DNA from 4 places in the Exiguobacterium sp. SH4S7 genome. Region 3 is predicted to be linked to each of the others. Evidence: riboswitches for the same ligand, from Rfam matches in the RefSeq annotation. Region 3 holds a riboswitch; each other region holds the start of a gene.
What was found. Region 3 has a riboswitch for S-adenosylmethionine ahead of EVJ29_RS01690 (methionine ABC transporter ATP-binding protein). Riboswitches for the same ligand answer to the same signal wherever they lie in the genome.
Positions count from the first base shown of each region.

Region 1: it holds a riboswitch for S-adenosylmethionine, as region 3 does, so the genes downstream of both, EVJ29_RS08150 (2,3-diketo-5-methylthiopentyl-1-phosphate enolase) here and EVJ29_RS01690 (methionine ABC transporter ATP-binding protein) in region 3, are expected to answer to the same signal.
Region 2: it holds a riboswitch for S-adenosylmethionine, as region 3 does, so the genes downstream of both, EVJ29_RS12110 (Na+/H+ antiporter NhaC family protein) here and EVJ29_RS01690 (methionine ABC transporter ATP-binding protein) in region 3, are expected to answer to the same signal.
Region 4: it holds a riboswitch for S-adenosylmethionine, as region 3 does, so the genes downstream of both, EVJ29_RS10035 (aminotransferase class I/II-fold pyridoxal phosphate-dependent enzyme) here and EVJ29_RS01690 (methionine ABC transporter ATP-binding protein) in region 3, are expected to answer to the same signal.

Region 1 is NZ_SJUT01000003.1:273,694-278,662, forward strand. It holds gene mtnA (S-methyl-5-thioribose-1-phosphate isomerase) at 1-900, opposite strand, end outside; gene mtnK (S-methyl-5-thioribose kinase) at 897-2,051, opposite strand; SAM riboswitch class I at 2,133-2,235, opposite strand; SAM riboswitch class I at 2,441-2,543, shown strand; gene EVJ29_RS08150 (2,3-diketo-5-methylthiopentyl-1-phosphate enolase) at 2,615-3,769, shown strand; gene EVJ29_RS08155 (2-hydroxy-3-keto-5-methylthiopentenyl-1-phosphate phosphatase) at 3,766-4,416, shown strand; gene EVJ29_RS08160 (methylthioribulose 1-phosphate dehydratase) at 4,413-4,969, shown strand, end outside.
Region 2 is NZ_SJUT01000006.1:168,838-173,806, forward strand. It holds gene EVJ29_RS12095 (divergent PAP2 family protein) at 1-205, opposite strand, end outside; gene trhO (oxygen-dependent tRNA uridine(34) hydroxylase TrhO) at 323-1,264, opposite strand; gene EVJ29_RS12105 (TVP38/TMEM64 family protein) at 1,488-2,120, shown strand; gene EVJ29_RS12110 (Na+/H+ antiporter NhaC family protein) at 2,157-3,440, opposite strand; SAM riboswitch class I at 3,512-3,607, opposite strand; gene EVJ29_RS12115 (GGDEF domain-containing protein) at 3,706-4,969, opposite strand, start outside.
Region 3 is NZ_SJUT01000001.1:339,830-344,798, reverse strand. It holds gene EVJ29_RS01700 (MetQ/NlpA family ABC transporter substrate-binding protein) at 1-130, opposite strand, end outside; gene EVJ29_RS01695 (methionine ABC transporter permease) at 160-822, opposite strand; gene EVJ29_RS01690 (methionine ABC transporter ATP-binding protein) at 812-1,840, opposite strand; SAM riboswitch class I at 1,919-2,024, opposite strand; gene EVJ29_RS01685 (thioredoxin family protein) at 2,477-2,734, opposite strand; gene EVJ29_RS01680 (PTS transporter subunit IIC) at 2,925-3,980, shown strand; gene gcvH (glycine cleavage system protein GcvH) at 4,025-4,408, opposite strand; gene EVJ29_RS01670 (arsenate reductase family protein) at 4,457-4,810, opposite strand; gene EVJ29_RS01665 (hypothetical protein) at 4,856-4,969, opposite strand, start outside.
Region 4 is NZ_SJUT01000004.1:199,464-204,432, forward strand. It holds gene EVJ29_RS10030 (iron-containing alcohol dehydrogenase) at 33-1,049, opposite strand; gene EVJ29_RS10035 (aminotransferase class I/II-fold pyridoxal phosphate-dependent enzyme) at 1,046-2,221, opposite strand; SAM riboswitch class I at 2,298-2,398, opposite strand; gene EVJ29_RS10040 (AI-2E family transporter) at 2,576-3,676, shown strand; gene EVJ29_RS10045 (MDR family MFS transporter) at 3,935-4,969, shown strand, end outside.

The DNA of each region.
Region 1 (4,969 bases), on a different contig from region 3:
GACCGGCGCCGTAGGTTGTCCGCCGATATGGGTCACTTCTAGCGCGCTCCGCTCCTCGATTTGAATCACATCGTCCGCCGTCAAATCGAACGTCGAATGCGGGGCCGCGACGTAAAACGGGATCCCGTAATGTTTAGCCAGGACGGCGAGCTGAAGCGTGCCAATCTTATTGGCGACGTGACCCGTCCGTGTGATGCGGTCAGCGCCGACGATGATGGCGTCGACCCCTTTCGCCTGAATCGTCCAAGCGGCCATATTGTCGGTGATGAGCGTGACGTCGATGTCGGCCTGGTCGAGTTCCCAGACGGTCAGGCGTGCCCCTTGGAGGAGCGGCCGCGTCTCACAAGCGAAGACGTTAAACGCGATACCTCGCTCTTTCCCGACGTAAAACGGAGCGAGCGCAGTCCCGTAACGCGACGTCGCGATCGCCCCGGCGTTACAGATCGTTAAGACGTTCCCCCCTGCTGGCAGCACCGTGAGCGCATGCTCCCCGATGGCCCGATACGTGTCGACGTCTCGCTCGAACAGCGCGATGGCCCGATGTTTGATGTCAGTCGCGATCCTTTCAAAGTCGTCTCCGACGTTGAATCCGAGAAGCGACTCGATCACGTTTTGCAGATTGACCGCCGTCGGACGGGTCGCGATCAACCGACGGCCGACGAGGTCGAGCCGGCGTGTGAAGTCCGGGTCATCTTGAAGCCGGACCGCTTCTTTCGCGAGCACGAATGCGCCGAAATAGGCGATGGCCGGCGCGCCTCGGACTTGTAACGTCTCGATGGCGTGCTCCGCCTGTTCGAGCGTCGCGATCGTCACGTACCGCTCCTCATGGGGCAGTAACGTTTGGTCTAAAATGACGAGCTCGTCCCGGTTCGGGTCGAAGCGAATGTTTTGGACTGTCATACGCGTACCCCCGCTAACAGCGTCACTAAATCATCGATCGAACGGATATCGTGGCGCTGTTTAATGAGCGTCGTGCCGAGCGTGAGCGCTTCCCGTTTCCGCTCGAGCCGGACCGTTTCCGGTAACGTCTCGAGGTCATTGACTCCTGCGAGGCCGATGGCGCGGCGAATCAGTTCGCATCCGGCATAGCCGATCGTGTCGCTAAAGATGGTTTGAAGTAGCTCATCGACGAATCCGTCCGTGTTGAACGGTTCGACCGCCGTCTCAAACTTCGTCCGGAACGTCTTCTCAAACGTCTCCCATACCGTCAATACGTCCGTGAACCGTTCGAACCGTTTGAGTGGGTCATGGAACGTCGATAGCGTCAAATGGGCGACGATTTGCCCGATGTCAAAGCCGAACGGTCCATAAAAAGCGAACTCCGGATCGATGACTTTCGTCTCTTGTTGCGTCGCGAAGATGCTGCCTGTATGTAAGTCCCCGTGCAAGAGCGCGTCGTGTTTCGTGACGAAACCGACTTTCAGTTTCGTGACCTCCACTTTCAATTTCTGGTCACGCCAAAGCGCTTCGACGTCCTGACGGAGCGCGGTTTCGATGTTGTTCGATTCGGCATCTTTGTACGGATCGGTGAAGATCAGTTTTTCAGTGATATCGCATAGTTCCGGGTTGTAATAATCCCGTTCTTTCCGCTTCTTCTCAATCGGGCCGGCCGCATAGTCGGACGTCTCAAACAACGTCTGTCCTAAAAACTCACCGATGTGACGGGCAAGTTCAGGATACGTTTTCCCTTCCAAATAGCCCGTCCGGACGATATCAAAGTCGGACAAGTCTTCTAAAATCGTGTAGGCGAGCGTCCGGTCACTGCCGAGAACGACCGGGACGAAACGCGGGACGACGCTGGCGAATTCGCGCAACGCGAGCTGCTCGATCCACGCCCGTTCAAGTGTGAGCGGCCAACTCTCGCCGACGACTTTCGCATACGGTAGCGCCTGCTTGACGATGAGGCTCGTTTCGCCTTGACGGATGCGGAAGACGAGGTTCAAGTTGCCGTCCCCGATCTCCTCGCAATGCGCGATGCCCCCATCTTCGAGTAACCCTAACGTTCTGACGTGCTCGACGACTGTCTGTTCTGTAAATGGTTGATAAGCCATGTCTGTTTCCCCTTTCGGTATATTCCCCACAAAAAAAGCCCCTTTCTCCGCGAGAAAGAGGCACAGCCGTAACGGTTGTTCCTCTCATCTGTCAGACGTATGTCTGGTGGATGTAGCACCGTGCCTACTGGTCGGTTGCTGCGGCGTCATCGGGCCAATTCCCTCTGCCAACTCGCGATAAGAGTGTCGTATTCGATTGTGTGAACTTGTTGTGATGAATAATACGGACTCGACCCCACCTTTGTCAACGGCAATTTGCTGGAGCAACGGTCACTTTTTTTATGCATATATGGTAACAACGAACTCAAACTTTTTTTCTCAAAAAAAGGAATTGACGAACCGGATATTGTGTGACAAAATTCAATTAAATTTCACAACTTCAAAATACATTCTTATCAAGAGCAGACGGAGGGGACAAGCCCGATGATGTCGCAGCAACCGACCCGATTGGGCACGGTGCTAATTCTTGCAGCGTAAGCTGAGAGATAAGAGTTCATTTTTTTATGATGACCTCTTGCCTCGGCATGGGGTCATTTTTTGTTTGACCGGAAGGAGGAACGAACATGAGTATTACTGCCACATATGAAATCAGCCGGACGGACCGCGTCGCGACTGTCGCCGAGAAAATCGCCCTCGAACTGACCGTCGGCACGTGGACGGAACTGCCTCACCTAGAGCAAGAACAATTAAAGGCGTATCGGGGCGAGATCGTCTCAACGACGCATACGGAAACGACGAGCCGCTTCACAATCCGTTATCCGCTCCATAACGTCACGCCCGACTTCTCATCCATCTTGACGACGACGTTCGGGAAATTATCGCTCGATGACTCGGTACGCTTGATCGACTTAACGTTACCCGAAACGCTTGCATCTGAATTCCCCGGAGCAAAGTTCGGTGTTCAAGGCGTTCGTGAGTTGCTCGACGTCCATGATCGCCCGCTCGTCATGAGCATCTTTAAAGGGATCATCGGCCGTGATTTACGCTTCTTAGAACAGCAACTTCGAGACCAGCTCGCCGGCGGCATCGACATCGTCAAAGATGATGAAATCCTATACGACAACCCGCTCACTCCGTCGCTTGAACGAGCTAAAATCGGAGCGGCCGTCATCCAAGAACAGTTCGAAACGACCGGGAAACGTTCGCTCTATGCCATCACGCTCAGCGGTCCGGTGTTCGGGCTGCGTGACCAAGCGCTCCGCTTGATCGAGGCGGGCGCGACGGCACTGTTGTTCAACGTCTATACATACGGGCTCGACACACTCCGCGAACTCGCGAGCGATCCAACAATTAACGTCCCGATTTTGGCGCACCCGGCGTTCGCCGGCGCCTTGACCGGCTCGATCAGCCACTCGCTCTTGCTCGGAAAATTGATCCGCCTCGCGGGGGCCGACTTGACGCTGTTCCCGTCCCCATACGGTTCACTTGCGACACCATCCGATGAGGCGTTCGCGATTCGGGATAGCAGTGCTCGGCCGCACTGGGCGAAGCCGATTCTACCGGTCCCGTCGGCCGGCATCCATCCGGGGCTCGTCCCGGACATCATCCGTGATTTCGGCACAGACGTCGTCATCAACGCCGGCGGCGGCATCCACGGTCACCCAGACGGCGCGGCCGCCGGGGCCCGGGCGTTCCGACAAGCGATTGAGCAAGTATTGGGCGTGGCGAGCCAGACGAACGAGCTCGAGGCCGCGTTAAAGGCGTGGTCAAAACAATGACGATTCACATCTTGTGTGACTTCGATGGGACGATCACGGCCGAGGACAACATCATCGCTTTGATGCGGGCGTTCGCACCGCCCGAATGGCACGCGCTCAAAGACGATGTGCTCGCTCAAGACATCTCGATCCGCTCCGGGGTCGGGCAGATGTTCCAGCTGTTGCCGAGCGCTGACGCTTCGGCGTACCGTGACTACTTGCTGGACCGCATCACCTTGCGCCCAGGTTTCCCAGCATTTTTGGAAGAGATCCGAGAACATGGCTGGAAGTTCGACGTCGTCAGCGGCGGCATGGACTTTTTCGTGCACCCGATCTTGCAAGACCACGTCGCGCCGGACCACATCTACTGTAACGTCGCCGACTTCTCAGGCGAGACGGTACGCGTCGACTGGCCCTACGCCTGTGACGCGCATTGCACGAATGATTGTGGTTGCTGCAAACCGACAATCGCCCGGACGATCGTCGATCCCGTTGATCGCTTGATCGTCATCGGTGACTCGGTGACCGACTTCGAGATCGCCAAACGGGCCGATTTCGTCTACGCCCGTGGGCAACTCATCACGCTCTGTGAAGCAGAAGGCATCGCCTACGCCCCGTTCGAGACGTTCGACGACATCACCCATCACATGAAGGAGGTGCACGTATGAGCGTGACCGCACGTTGGCTTGAACTCGCCGACATTAAAGACGAACTCGCCGCGCGCGACTGGTTCCCCGGAACGAGTGGCAATTTGGCGATTCGTGTCTCCGACGACCCGCTGACCTTCCTCGTCACGGCGAGCGGACGCGATAAACGAAAACGGACCGCGGACGATTTCGTCCTCGTCGACGCGGCCGGCAGGTTACTTGGCGAACAAACTGGTAAACCGTCCGCTGAGACGCTGTTACACGTCGAGGTGTTCAACAAGACCGCGGCGGCGTGTTCACTCCACGTACATACGGTCGACAACAACGTCATCTCCGAGCTCCATGCCGTGAACGGTGAGGTCGTCTTCACGGGGCAAGAGATCATCAAGGCACTCGGGTATTGGGAAGAGGACGCGGTCGTCCGGGTCCCAATCATCGACAATCATGCCGACATCCCGACGCTCGCGGCCGCCTTCGCGCCTCACGTCCATTCAAGCGCCGGTGCCGTCCTCATCCGTAATCACGGCATCACGGTCTGGGGCGAGACGCCGGCTGCGGCGAAGCGCTATTTAGA
Region 2 (4,969 bases), on a different contig from region 3:
AGTCGAGGCCTTCAGCCCGGCCGATCGCGGTCGCGAGCGCGACGACGGTCGAGGTGTGGGAGCTTGGCATTCCGCCTGAGGCGAACATGATTTCAAGTTCAAAGTCACGTGTTCGAATGAGTTCGGTCACAAGTTTGGCCGCCTGGGCGATAAACCAGGCCAGTATTGCGGCGAGTAACGGTTCGTTAAAGAGCAATTCAGTCACTTCCTGTCTGACAATAGTATCTACACTATACCCGATTCCATGCCGCGCTAGACGTAAAGTTTCTGTCAAAAATAGCGTCGCGGGCATTTGCCCGCGACGCTATTCGGTCGATTTTTGTTACCCGACGACGCCTTCAGTCTCTTGAAGTTTTTCCGCGATGTTCTCGATGATAAAGCGGTTGCGTGGATGCTCCTGACACTCTTTCGAGCATGAACGCATCTGTTTCGGCTCACACTCTTCACAACAGAAGTGTTGGGCGTTACATACCGGGTTGGCACAATTAACGTAACGGACCGTCTTCGTTCCGCAGTGCATACATGCTGAAACGACTGACGGATTGACCGTGTTGACCGGGACGTTGATGCGCTCGTCAAAGACGTAAAGCTCGCCGTCCCAGTTTTCACCTTGCGTCGCTTCGTCCTTGCCGTACATGGCGACGCCGCCTTTTAAATGGAAGATGTTGTCGTGACCTTGGTCACGCATATATGCGGTAAATTTCTCGCAACGGACGCCTCCGGTACAGTACGTGAGAAGTGTTTTCCCTTCGTAGAGGTCTTTGTTCTCCTCGAGCCAGTCTGGCATGTAACGAGAAGCCTCTACGTCGATTTTGATCGCATTTTTGAAGTGACCAAGATCGTACTCGTAGTTGTTACGAACGTCGAGGATGACGACATCATCGCGATTCATCATCTCTTTCCATTCTTCCGGTTCGAGATACGCACCGTGTTGTTTAGGCACGTCGAACTCGCCATCAAAGCGCCACGTCACGAGCTCTTGTTTGTGACGGACAAAGATTTTCTTGAAAGCATGCTCTTCGACTTCATCGATTTTGAACTCGATGTCGCTGAAGTATGGATCGGCTTTCAAGTCGTTCATGTACTGTTCGGTTTGTTCCCAAGTGCCCGAGCACGTCCCGTTGATTCCTTCGGAAGAAATCAAGATACGTCCTTTGATCCCGAGGTCCTTACAATACTTGAGGTGTTGTTGTGTCAGTGTTTCTGGGTCCTCGATGTTGACGTACTTATAGTACAGTAAGACCCGCATTGGTTTTGTTTCCATGTTATTGCTCCCCTGTGTTCAGTTTTTTGCAGGAAAACGAACGTTGGGTTGTGTCGTTCGACGAATGAACTTGCCTGCAACCACAAGTCCATTATTATATGATAGATATCACAGTGAAATTTCGCAAATACTTTTTATTTTTTTTTGAGGAGGGCAGGGGGATGCGTCCTCTTGAACGAATTCGGGTAAAAGGTAGTAACGAAAGCCGAAGGTGGAAACTGAAATGCTCACATCACTCCAACAATATATATTGAACATCATCGAATGGCTCCAAGGACTGCCGGGAGGTCCTTGGGCTGGACTCGGGGCCCCGTTCCTGGAAGCGATTTTCCCGTTCCTCCCGCTCGTCTTGATCATCTCGGCGAACGCGGCCACGTATGGCTTCTGGCTCGGTGTGCTCTTATCGTGGATCGGCAGTTTGGCAGGGACGCTCCTCGTGTTCGCCGCCGTCCGATACGTGTTCCGCAAACCGATGACGCGTTGGCTCGAAAAACATAAACAGGGTGTCTATTGGCTCGATCGCATCAACCATATGAGTCCAATCTCGCTCGGATTCTTATATTCGTTGCCGTTCATCCCGGTCAGTTTGATCACGTACTTACTCGCCTTGATTCAAATGCCGCTCCGGACGTTCGTATTGGCGGCCGGATTCGGGAAACTGCTCGTCGTCGTCATCTTCTCGGTCATCGGTGATCAGTGGCAAGAGTTCATCCAAAGCCCGTTCCGCTTGTCGATGCTCGGCTTGCTCTTGCTCGTATTGTGGGCGATCAGCCGGGGTCTCGAAGAACTTCTCAAACGGCGCGCTTTCAAAAAACGGAACGAAGAGCTCAAACGTAAACGTGAAGCGAGAACATAAAAATCCTCGAAGGCGACCGCCTTCGAGGATTTTTGCTTAGTTGGTTTTTTTGAAACGTGGGAAGTTGAAGACGATCGCCAAGCCTCCGCAAATGAACAGGAGGAACGGATAGAACATATACGGGACGAGGGCGGGGGACGCCGTGTTCGTCAACTCGGCGGCGATGAGGAGCTGCGCCCCGTAAGGCAGAAGTCCTTGTACCCCGCACGAGAAGATGTCGAGTACGCTCGCTGACTTTTTCCGTTCGATGTCATACGTATCGGCGATATTCGCGGCAAGCGGGCCTGCTACGAGAATCGAGATCGTATTGTTCGCCGTCGCGACGTTCGTCGCACTGACGAGCCCGGCGATGCTCCATTCCGCACCAGCCCGGCGTTGAATCCGTGACGTGAGTGCGTCTCGTAAATAGGTGAGTCCACCGTTATGCGAGATGAGTCCGACGAGTCCGCCCATGAATAACGTCAAGAGCGAGATCTCGGCCATGCCCATCATGCCGTCGGCCATCGCCGTGACGTAAGACGTGACGGCCAAGCTTCCGTCAATCAGCCCGATGATGCCAGCGAGCGCGATGCCGCCGAGCAAAACGAGGATGACGTTCAGTCCGGTCAAGGCGAGGACGATGACGGCGAGATACGGAATCAACTTGTACCATTCGAACGCGGCCACTTCAATCGTCGACTCTCCGCTTGAGAGAACGGCTAACAGGACGGTCGTGATGATTGCGGCCGGGAGCACGATCCAAAAGTTGGTCCGGAACTTGTCGCGCATGTTCGTCCGTTGTGTCCGGACGGCGGCGATCGTCGTATCCGAGATGAACGACAAATTGTCTCCGAACATGGCCCCGCCGACAACGGCCGCGGCCGCGATCGCGATATTGACCCCGCTCTCTTGATGGATGCCGAGCGCGATCGGGGCGAGCGCGGCAATCGTACCGGTCGATGTGCCCATCGCCATCGAGATGAAAGCGGCGATGACGAACAGTCCGCTCAGTAAGAGTGACGGTGGCAGGAACGTCAAGGCCGCATTGACCGTCGCGTCAATCGCACCGATTGCACCGGCGACGCTCGAGAACGCACCGGCGAGCAGGAAGATGAATATCATGATCAAGATGCCTGGATTACCGGCACCTTGGGCGATGCGCTCAACGGTCTGAGTGACGCTTCCTTTCGTCATCATCGCAGCGACAATTAAAGCGATCAACGCCGCGATCAGCACCGGGAACTTGTAAAAGTCGCCATAATAAATACCCGCCCCGATGAAGAAGACGAGGAAGACGAGCAAGGGCAAGAGTGCCCATTTGTTAGCTGTTGGTTGTTCCAATCGATTCACCTCATTTCATAGAGTAGAAAAAAAGAGCCTTCCGAAAAAGGCTCTCTCTGTAAGAGACACCCTTTTCATCTTTCGAGCAGAACGCTCGCTGGATTTGGCACAGGTTACCCGCTGCCGAGACATCTAAGGGCCAGTCCCTCCGTCTCTCTTGATAAAAAGTCGTCATGATGTAGTTGTTAGACACGTTTCCTAACGTACCTGTTTCAAATCGGGTTGTCAACAGAAATCCCCCTGCGCCAGTGGACGCGGGGGGAAGTCATGTCGTCAAAAAGTTGTAATGGGCGACGCGGTTACGACCGGCGTACTTGCCGCCGACGTAAAGGGCCCGGTCAGCGTTACGAATCGTATCATCAAGCCGTTTGTCGCCGAACGCTTGAATCGTATCGACACCGATCGAGGCGGTCACGGGAATATCGACCCCATCGACACGGAACGGCTTATCTTCAATCTTCTGCCGAATCCGTTCGGCGATATCGACGGCTTGGTCGACGTCGCAATGATTGAGCAGCAAGATGAACTCCTCGCCCCCGTAACGGGCCGCAAAGTCATCGGTCCGGAGCATTTGCCGGATTCGCCGCCCGAACTCTTGGAGCACGCTGTCTCCGACTTGGTGACCGTGCGTGTCATTGATTTTTTTAAAGAAGTCGATGTCGAGCATCGCGACCGAGATCGGGTACATCGAGCCGTCCGAGATTTGTTGAATCCCATACTCGTAGAACGCGCGCGCATTGGCGAGCAGCGTCAAGCTATCGGTGCGGCTTTCCGTGTATAGGCGGTCGCGTTCGTGGCATCGGCTGATCGTTCGGTTGAACGATTTCAACAGTTTTACCATCTCGTTTTGAATGATGGGCGGATAGCCATAGACGTGTTCACCGATCATGACGATACGTGTGCGAATCCCGTCAATCTCTTCTGACTGGACCGAGATGAAGCTGTGGTAATCGTCATGAAACGCATCTGACAACGCTGCGTCCCATTCGAAGCGCATCTCATAATCGACAGACTTGGCGTGTGGATGGCGCGCTTCCATCAAGTCGAAGACGAGCGGACGGTCGATCGGCTGTCGCGTCAACAAATCGAAATAGAGCGTTCGGTCGAACAGGACGAACTCGACAAACCCTTTATCATATTGGTTGAGGCGCTCACATTGACTCAAGAACACTTCAATCGCCTGGGCCTCGCTTTGAGACAGGGAGACGGCCTCTTTCGCTTCATCGTACTGTTCGATCAATGACTTGAACGCGTCTTGGCGCCCTTTTTGAATCATCAACCGCTTAATAAAGAACGTGAGGGCGGCCGCGATGCTGCTGACGACGAGCAAGTTCGTCTCACGGAAGAACGACGCGGCGAAGATGAAGACCAAACTGACGATGTATGTGTAAAACGCGATGCTCAAAAAATCACGGACCGGGATATCGACGCGGAACCACCAGCCGACCTGATACTTCTGGACGACCGTGTTCAAAATGATGGCAATGATCAGACCGACGAGCGGAACGAACGAATCCTGCGAATAGAAG
Region 3 (4,969 bases):
CGTTCGACGCGCCGATGATGAGCGTCTTATCGTCGCCCGAGCCTGATTCCGAGTCCCCGCCGCCACATGCCGCGAGAATTGTGAGTGCTGAAGCTGCTGTCAATCCGAGTACTGTTTTCCATGATTTCATTATAAAACCCTCCATATGATTGTATTTGATTAAGCTGATCGCTTATCGATTTTTGAGACGAGTCGATCGCCGATGAACTGAACGACGAAGACGATGACTAAGATCAATACGGTCGCGACGAACGTGACGTCGCTTTGTGAACGCTGGAACCCTTCGAGGAACGCTAAGTTCCCGAGACCACCACCGCCGACGACTCCGGCCATGGCCGTGTAACCGACGATGGCGACGATCGTCACGGTGATGCCTGACACGATGGCCGGGAGTGCTTCCGGGAACAACACTTTATAGACGATCTGCCATTTCGTCGCGCCCATCGACTCGGCCGCCTCGATGACACCGCGATCGACTTCGCGGAGTGCGAGCTCGACCATCCGTGCATAAAACGGGGCCGCACCGATGATGAGCGCCGGGAGCGCCGCCGTCGAACCGAGCATCGTTCCAACGAGAAGGAGCGTGAACGGAATGAGCAAGATGATCAAAATAATGAACGGGATCGAGCGGAACACGTTGACGACCGCACTGATGATCGTGTAAATCGGACGATTCTTCATCATGAGCGGTTCGTTCGTGACATATAAGAGCATGCCGAGGGCGAGACCGATGACGAATGTCGCGGCTCCTGCGACGAGCGTCATATAGAGCGTCTCCCACGTCTGTTCGAGCATGACTTGCCAATCTACATTAGGAAACATCGCTTTCTACCTCCACTTCCACTGCCTGCGATCGGATTGAGGCGATGGCCCGCTCGACTTCAGCCGGCTCTCCGATCAATTGGATGAATAGCGTCCCGAGCGCGCCGACTTGCGACTGCGTCACGTTACCGCCGATGATGTTGAAGCCGATGTCGTGCTGTTTCAACACTTCCGATAAAATCGGCTGTTCGGCCGTCTCGTTCAAGAACTTGAGTTTGACGATTTGGCCACTCGGATAACGTGCTTTCAAATGCTCGAACGTGAGCGACATGTCGTCGACGGCACCGATCTGTTTGACGAACTCTTTCGTGATCGGCTGTTCCGGATGTTGGAACACGTCCGCGACTTGGCCGGTCTCGACGACTTTCCCTGCCTCCATGACGGCGACGCGATGACAGATTTTTTGGATGACGTGCATCTCATGGGTGATGAGGACGATCGTCAGTCCGAGTTTCTTATTGATGCTGACGAGCAGTTCGAGAATCGAATCGGTCGTCTTCGGGTCGAGTGCGCTCGTCGCTTCATCGCAGAGGAGCACGTCTGGATTTGTAGCGAGCGCGCGGGCAATCCCGACTCGCTGTTTTTGACCGCCCGATAGTTGCGACGGATAGCTGTCTTCACGTCCGGCGAGACCGACGAGATCGACGAGCTCTTGGACGCGGCGTTTACGTTCACTGGCCGGTACCCCGATCAGTTCGAGCGGGAAGCTGATGTTCTCAGCGACCGTGCGCGACCATAATAAGTTGAAGTGTTGGAATACCATCGAGACGTTTTTGCGCACCCCACGCAGTTCTTTCGGAGTGAGCTTCGTCAGCTCGCTCCCTGCGACGACGATTTCACCGCTTGACGGTGACTCGAGTCGGTTGAGCAGACGGATGAGCGTCGACTTCCCCGCCCCTGAATATCCGATTATTCCAAAAATTTCGCCGCTCTCGATTGTGAGCGACACATCATCGACCGCCTGGACTCGACCGTTCTTCGTGTCGAACCATTTGGCCACATTACGTAATTGAATCAATACCTTTCCCTCCTGACAACAAAAAAAGTACACACGTTTGAGCAAACGTGCGTACTTTATCGGTACGGACAACGATTGCTCTCATCTTCCAAGGTTCTCACCTTGCTGGAATTAGCACCATTTCGGATTGCTCCGCGGTTGCTGGGCGTCATAGGGCCAGTCCCTCAGCCTCTCTTGATAAGAGTGTTGTTTATTCGATTAGCTTTATAATAGCGACACATTATTTTCATGTCAAACTATTTTGTGCGAAAAATCAAAAAAAGGTGCCATCCGAGGATGACACAGAACGTAGCACCTTGAGTCACGGAAGGACAACCCATAGATGAAACTCTTTTGCCCGATCAGAGTGTTCATCCTTATATGGGGGATTCAAGCCATCCATCACTCGGCCTTAGAACGTACCATGCGGTTACGCGGTAGGTGTCCCTGCGCTTGATTTTTTTGGGGGACAATCGAAGGGAAGGTCCACCTAAAAGTCGCGTAAAGTGATGCACCGGCTGTTCTAAAACGTCTTGATGGCTGGAGAATCTCGTCCTATATTGTGTTCAAGTAAGATGTTGTAATGAATATACCATTCGTGAACTTTCTGTGTCAACTGATTATTTAAAATTTTCTGATTATTCTAATCATCCTATCTCATTTAACGAAAGATAGGACGTGCTGCACGTTTTGAAACGCATATAATCGGTCTTCGACTTGGCCGTCTTTAAGCTTTAACAGCGCCGGTACGCTCATGACTTGATACGCTTCTAACTCTTGCGGGATAAAGTTGGCGTCCTGCTTGTCAATCGCGAGTGTCGGGTCGACCGCTTCGACGACGGCGAGCATCCGCTCGGCCACAGCGCATGTTCCACACATCGGGGCGTATATATATAACAATCCGTCTGTAATCATTGTTCTCACCTCTTTTATAAGTATATGAATGTGAGCCGATCTGTTCAAAAGTTGTGCTCACCCCACGAATTTTCTGAATCGTTCAACATTTCCTGTTGACGCTTCACGAAAAGAGGCATAGTATGGTCATTAACTTTAACGCTTTCGTACATAACAGCGTATACGTAGAAAAGGACAGGTGAATCGACTCATGACGGAACAAACGAAACTGACAGGCAAACAATTTTTGATGAACGTATTGAACGGACTCAGTCTCGCTATTTTAATCGCCCTCATCCCGAGCGCATTGCTCGGTGAATTAACGAAAGCCATCTTACCGTATTTTCCGTCTTTACAGTTCATCTTAGATGCGACGACGATCGCGATGCGCCTCTTACCCGTCATCATCGGTGTAGCCGTCGCCATGCAGTTCAGACGTTCTGCGCTCGAGGCCGGCACGATCGGCATTGCGACCCAGGTCGGGAGCGGCGCCATCCGCATCGAGGAAGGTGCGTTCCTCATGGCCGGAATCGGTGACGTCATCACGGCCGGCGTGACGGCCGCACTTGCGACATATATGGTCATGCAGCTGTCGCCACGCTTAAAGACGTACACCGTCCTCGTTTTACCGATGACGGTCATCGTCGTCGCCGGAGGGATTGGTACATTCCTCCTCACTTATATCTCACAGATCACGACGTACATCGGCACCATCATCATGACGATGACTGAACTCCAGCCGATTATGATGGGTATGTTGATCGCGATGGCTTTCTCGCTCATCATCGTCTCTCCGATCTCGACGGTCGGGATTGCGACGGCGATCAGCCTGTCCGGTGTTGCCGCCGGGGCCGCCAACCTCGGTGTCGTCGCGGCCGGCTTCGGTCTCGCCATCGCCGGATGGCAGATGAATGCCACCGGGACATCAATCGCTCACTTCCTCGGCTCACCGAAAATTCAAATGGCGAACTTCGTCCGCCGTCCGATCATGATGCTGCCGGTGCTCGCGAACGCGGCCATTCTCGGTGCGCTCGCCGGTATCCTCCGTATCGAGGGGACACCGATCAGCGCCGGCTTCGGCGTCTCCGGGCTCATCGGACCAGTCAACGCCCTGCACTTGATGCCAGGCGGATTCGCGCTCTGGAACGTCATGCTCGTCATCGTCTTGTTCGGCCTCATTCCGGTGACGCTCGGGATTGTCTTCTACCGACTGTTCAACCGGACATCACTCATCCAGCCTGAACATTACCGCCTCGACTTCGACTAAATCAAAAAATCCCGGCTTCTCATAAAGAGAAACCGGGATTTTTGTTAGCCTTGAATCATCGCTTCATATTCTTCGGCTGACATGAGTTTGTCGACGTCCGTTGAATCGTTCAACTCGACTTCGATCATCCATGCGCCTTCGAACGGTGCTTCGTTGACGAGTTCCGGCGAATCCGCGAGTGATTCATTCACCGCCGTGATCTTCCCAGAGATCGGTGCGTACAGTTCAGACACCGTCTTGACCGATTCGACCGAACCGAACGGCTCGTCGAGCAAAATCGTGCCGCCGACTTCAGGAAGTTCCACAAACACGATGTCCCCTAGTTCGCTTTGTGCGAAATCCGTGATCCCGATGCGGGCAACGCTTCCGTTCACTTCAACCCATTCGTGTTCTTTTGAATAACGTAGATTTGCAGGTACTTTGCTCATCATGACTTCCCCCTCAAATAAATTAGACTCACATGTGTATTATAGCACTTAGCCCCAAACGTCTGTAAATGACTTTTCTGAAAAACCGACCGTCGATTTTTGACCGTCCGTGACGATTGGACGCTTTAAAAGCATACCATTGCTGACTAAAAGCTCGATTTGTTCGTCTTCTGACAAATTCGGGAGCTTATCTTTAATGCCTTCGTTGCGGTACACTTGCCCGCTCGTATTGAAAAACTTTTTGAGCGGTAGCCCTGACTGTTGCCAGATCGACGTGAGTTCATCTTTTGACGGTGTCGCCTCGACGATATGAACGTATGTATACGCGACGTCGTTCTCCTTCAACCATTTCTCTGCCTTCTTACACGTACTGCATGGCGGATAGCCATATAGTGTCACCATATTTATCACCTCTTGTTTTACTGTAGCATACTCCATTCCCGCAAATCACGCCTCGAGCAAGCGTTCGATCTCTCGCTTCAACGTCGCGTTGACCGGATGTCTTGTTTCGATATAGCGCAACATCGCCGCGGCCGCTTCGGCCGACTTGCCGTAACCTGG
Region 4 (4,969 bases), on a different contig from region 3:
ATTTAATTGTTATCATCTTACTTTTAATTCTTTTATTTGTAAACAGAAAATACTAAATTTTCAAAAATTATTTTCAAATAGTCAATATCGAGCGGGACGGGTGAACGTTGCAATTCGGTCTCGACCCGGACCGCCTCGACCAGTTGCGGGATGTCGGCCGGCACGAGTCCGAGCGTCTCAAGTGACGTCGGCGCGCCGATCCTGGCGAGCCACGCCTCTAAATATGGGGCGTCAGACGAGCCACGCAACCGTTCTTGGACAAGGAGGCCGAAGCCGACCTTGTCGCCATGTAAGAACGGATGGGTCGACTCGAAGCGGCTGAGCGCGTTGTGGACAGCGTGGGCGACGGCAACGCGTGTCCCGGCGTCCCCGAAACCACCGACGGCACCGCCGACGGCAAGGATGTGATCGACCGCGAACCGGGTCTCTGGCCCATACGCGGTGAAACTGGACTCACTCAAGTCGAGTTCGACGAGCCGGCCGCATTGCTCGGCCAAGGCGAGACCGGTATTGACGCCGGCATCAGGCGAACTGTCGCCGCTCAAATAGCGGGCCTCGTAAAACTTGGCGACCGTGTCGATGACGCCGGCCCGGAAGTAGTCGTACGGCGAGTCGGTCACGACCCTTGCGTCGACGATGACCCGCTCGATGACGACGCGAAACACGTCGTAGCGGTCATAGGTGCCGTGCTCGTCATAGATGACGCTGAGCGGTGTGAAGGCGGCACAGTTCGAGGCGAGCGTCGGGATGACGATCAGCGGGACACCTTGCCGGTAAGCGACGAGTTTCGCCGTGTCGACGAGCTTGCCCCCACCGACGGCAAGGAGGACGTCCGCATCCTTCAAACGGAGCCGTTCGACCTCGGCGTCCGTGCATTCGCCACGGAACAGCGATGTCGGATAGGCAGTGATCGCTGGCAGGACACGCTTGACGACGTCAAAACCGTTCTGCCCGCGCAGCACGTGAGCACGACGGCCAGCGATCAATTCATCGAGCCGCTCGAGCCCGTCATCCGCATGGTCGTACTCGAGCACGGCTTGGCGGATCATGCCCGGACCTCTTCATACGTCGCGAACAGTTTCTCGATCCGCTCGACGGCCTCGTCGATCTTCGGCTCGGCGGAGACGAGCCCGAACCGGACGTACCGCTCGCCTTCTGAGCCGAAGAAATAGCCCGGCGTCACGGCGACCCCTGCCTCGTGGAGCAGCTTATGCGAGAACGATTTTGCGTCCCCGTCCGGCACTTTCGCCCAGACGAAGAACGAGCCACTCGGGGCCGTGATGTCCCATCCGGCCTGACGTAACCCGTCGACGAGCCGGTCGCGGCGGGCCTCATACAACCGTGACAAGTCGTCCCGGAGCGAACGTGGCGACTCGAGCGCGGCGATGGCCGCCTCTTGGATGGCCGAGAACACACTCACATGGACGTGGTCTTGATACGTGTTGATCGCCTCGATGATGTCGCGGTTGCCGACGGCGAAAGCGACCCGCCAGCCGGACATGTTGAACGCCTTCGACATCGTATACACCTCGATGCCGATGTCTTTCGCACCCGGCGTCTGCAGGAAGCTCGGCGGGACGTGCCCGTCGAAACCGATGCTGCCGTACGCGAAGTCGTGGACGACCATGAGGTCATGCTTATTCGCGAACCGGACCGTGTCGTCAAAGAACGCGGGCGACGCGACGGCGCCGGTCGGATTGCTCGGGTAGTTCAAATACATGAGTCGCGCTCCCTGCGGATCGAGCGTCTCGTAATCAGGAAGATAGCCGTTCTCTTCCCGGAGGACGAGGTCGTGGACGACCGCACCGGCGAGACGCGCCCCCGAGATGTAGTCCGGGTAGCCCGGGTTCGGGAGCAACATGCCGTCACCTGGCTCGAGCACACATTGCGGGAGCGTGATGAGTCCCGACTTGCTGCCGATCAAGATGGCCACTTCGGTCTCGGCATCGAGCGCGACGCCGTATTCGGTCTGGTAGAACGTCGCGACCGCTTGCTTCAGGCGCGTCTGTCCCCGGAACGGTCCGTATTGGTGTGTCGCCGGGTCGAGCAGGGCCGTCTGCAACGCCTCACAGATCGGGGCCGGTGTCGGCAAGTCGGGCGTTCCTTGGCCAAGCCGGATGACCTCGCGGCCTGAACGCTCGAGTGCGGCGACTTCAGCGGCGAGTCCGACGAAATGCTGGGGTGGTAACGTTTTAAGTAACTTCGAGCGTCTGTCTGTCATGAATAGTCCTCCTATGCAAAAACACCCCTTTCCGAGGAAAGGGGTGTCGAGATACGGACGTATTCAAACAACCACCTTTCCATCTCTCAAGGTCACCTTGCTGGAATTAGCACAGTATTGAAACAATCTGTTGCTGAAGCTTCATCGGGCCAGTCCCTCCGCTTCTCTTGATAGAAAGTGTTTTTATATGCAATTGATAATTTCTGTAATATGTCATTTAGTAAACCAAACGTTACCAACCTTGTCAATCCTTATTTCAAAAATTCCTTACCGCTATTGAATCCCGGTAAAAAAACGTTCATAGTAAAAGGTGAACGTTATTCTGCAAAATTTACAGCATGAGGGGATAGACCATTGGAACTAAACCGTCAATTGATATGGAAGTTAAGCGTGATCGGGCTGATTCTGCTCGTCCTATGGAAAGTCATCAGCGAGCCGGACACGATCTCTCGGGTCATGCAGTATGCGTTTCAGCTGTTGACGCCGATCATCATGGGGATCGCCATCGCGCTGCTCCTCAACACCGTCCTATCCTATATAGAAGAGCGGTTCCACTTGAAGCGCTACCAAGGCTTGTTGATCGTCTACGTCACGTTCATCGGGATCCTTGTCGTGTCAGCGGTGACGCTGTTCCCTCGCATCTATTCGAGCGTCGCGTCTCTCATCGAGGAGCTCCCGTTTTATATTCGCCAAATCGATGGCTTTCTCGGGCAGCTGAAAACGTATGTCGAGGAGTATAATGCGACGATCGCCCAAGCGATCGATTTTAACCGGTTCGAGGAACGGTATTCCGGATGGGTCGAGACGGCCGTCGTGTCTTCGGTCGGTTACGTGTCGAGCTTCACGATGACGTTGATCAACTTGTTGATCGGGATCGTCATCTCGATCTACTTGTTGAAAGACAAGGAAGTGTTCGCCCGGATGTTCAAGCGTCTACTGTACGCGATGTTCCCGGTCGCCTCGGCGAAGACGACGATCGACATCTTCCAAGAGATGGACTATATCTTTAAACGCTACATCATCGGAAAGTCGCTCGACTGTCTCATCATCGGCGTGATGGCCGTCATCGGGCTCTTGATCATCGGCGCGCCGTACGCGCTCTTGCTCGGTGTCATCATCGGGGTGCTGAACTTCATCCCATACGTCGGGCCGCTCTTAGGGATGATCCCGGCGTTCATCATCACCTACTTCTACGACCCGTTCACGGCCCTGCTCGTCTTGTTGTTCATCTTCTTGCTGCAACAGTTCGACGGACTTTGGCTCGGCCCGAAAATTCTCGGCGACAGCGTCGGGATCACCCCGTTCTGGGTCATCACATCGATCATCATCGGGGGGAGCCTGTTCGGCCTCGTCGGGATGTTCATCAGCGTACCCGTGACCGCGATGATTCAAGTCGTCTTGTCCCGGTTGATCGATTATCGGCTCACCCGCAAGAATTTAAATGAACTGTTATGACGCAAGTCAAAATATGTTGACACATTTCAAGAATCTGTCATACAGTTGAAACGAAGAGTAAACTTTCAGAAAGGAGGACCCGCCATGTCAGTCATGACGCAGCCACATCGTATCCAATTTCATACTGACAGGTCGGGGTCTTCCGTTTCATGAACTGAAGTCACCCGCCTGTCTTCCGAGGCGTGCATAAGCAAGTAGGGACGAGTATGCCTCCGTGCATCCTTCGTCCCTTTTATTTTGTAGAAGCAGGTGAAACGCATGATTCAATCACTCAAACGGCTCGACCGTAACATTTGGATTCGCTTCCTCGGCGAGACGATCACCGGTGTCATGATGTTCATGATCGCCCCGTTCCTCGTCCTCTATTACAGCGACAAGCTCGACAGCTACGTCCAAGTCGGCGTCATCTTAGCGACCGGACCGATCATGGCGCTCATCGGCTCGGTCGTCGGCGGACGTCTCGCCGACTTATACGGTCGAAAACCGGTCATGATGACCGCCATCCTCGGTGATGCGGTCGCGCTCATCGGTTTCGCTTTCGCGGAAACGTTTTGGCCGCTGCTCCTTTTGAACGCCATGCTCGGTTTGACGAACTCGCTGTTCCACCCGGCAGCGAGCGCGATGGTCGCCGACGTGACCGAGCCGGAACAGATGAACGAGGCGTTCGGTCTCTTACGGATGGGGCATAATATCGGGGCGGCGTTCGGTCCCCTGCTCGGCAGTGCCGTCTTGTTCATCGACCGACAGTACATCTTCTTCACGGCAGCGTTCGTCTTCGCCTTGTACGCGCTCGTTCTCGGACGTTTCATCCGCGAGTCGCTCCCAGAGACGACCGAAGCGGAGACACCGTCGAACCGTGACGTCTTACGCGTCTTTTACAACGACAAAGTCTTTCTCGTCTTCATCTTCGCCGGCGTCTTCATCTCGATGGGCTTCTCGCTGATCGAGAGCATGTTGCCGCTGTTCTTGAAAGAGTCGATGCCGTCGTTCACCGACCGCGAGAACCCGTTCGCCTATCTGCTCGCCTTGAACGGCATCATGGTCGTCTTGTTCCAATTCCCGATCGCCTCAAAACTCGGGCGCAAACCGTTCGGCAACGTCATGCTGGTCGGGGCGACGATTTTCGGGATCGGGATGATGTTGATTGCGGTCGTGCCGCGGCTCCTCTATACGCTCGGTACCCCGTACCTCGTCCTCGTCGGTATCCTGCTCGCCGTATACGCGTTCTATACGCTCGGCGAGATGATCATGTCGCCCGTCCAACAGACGTTCATCGCCATGATCGCCCCCGAG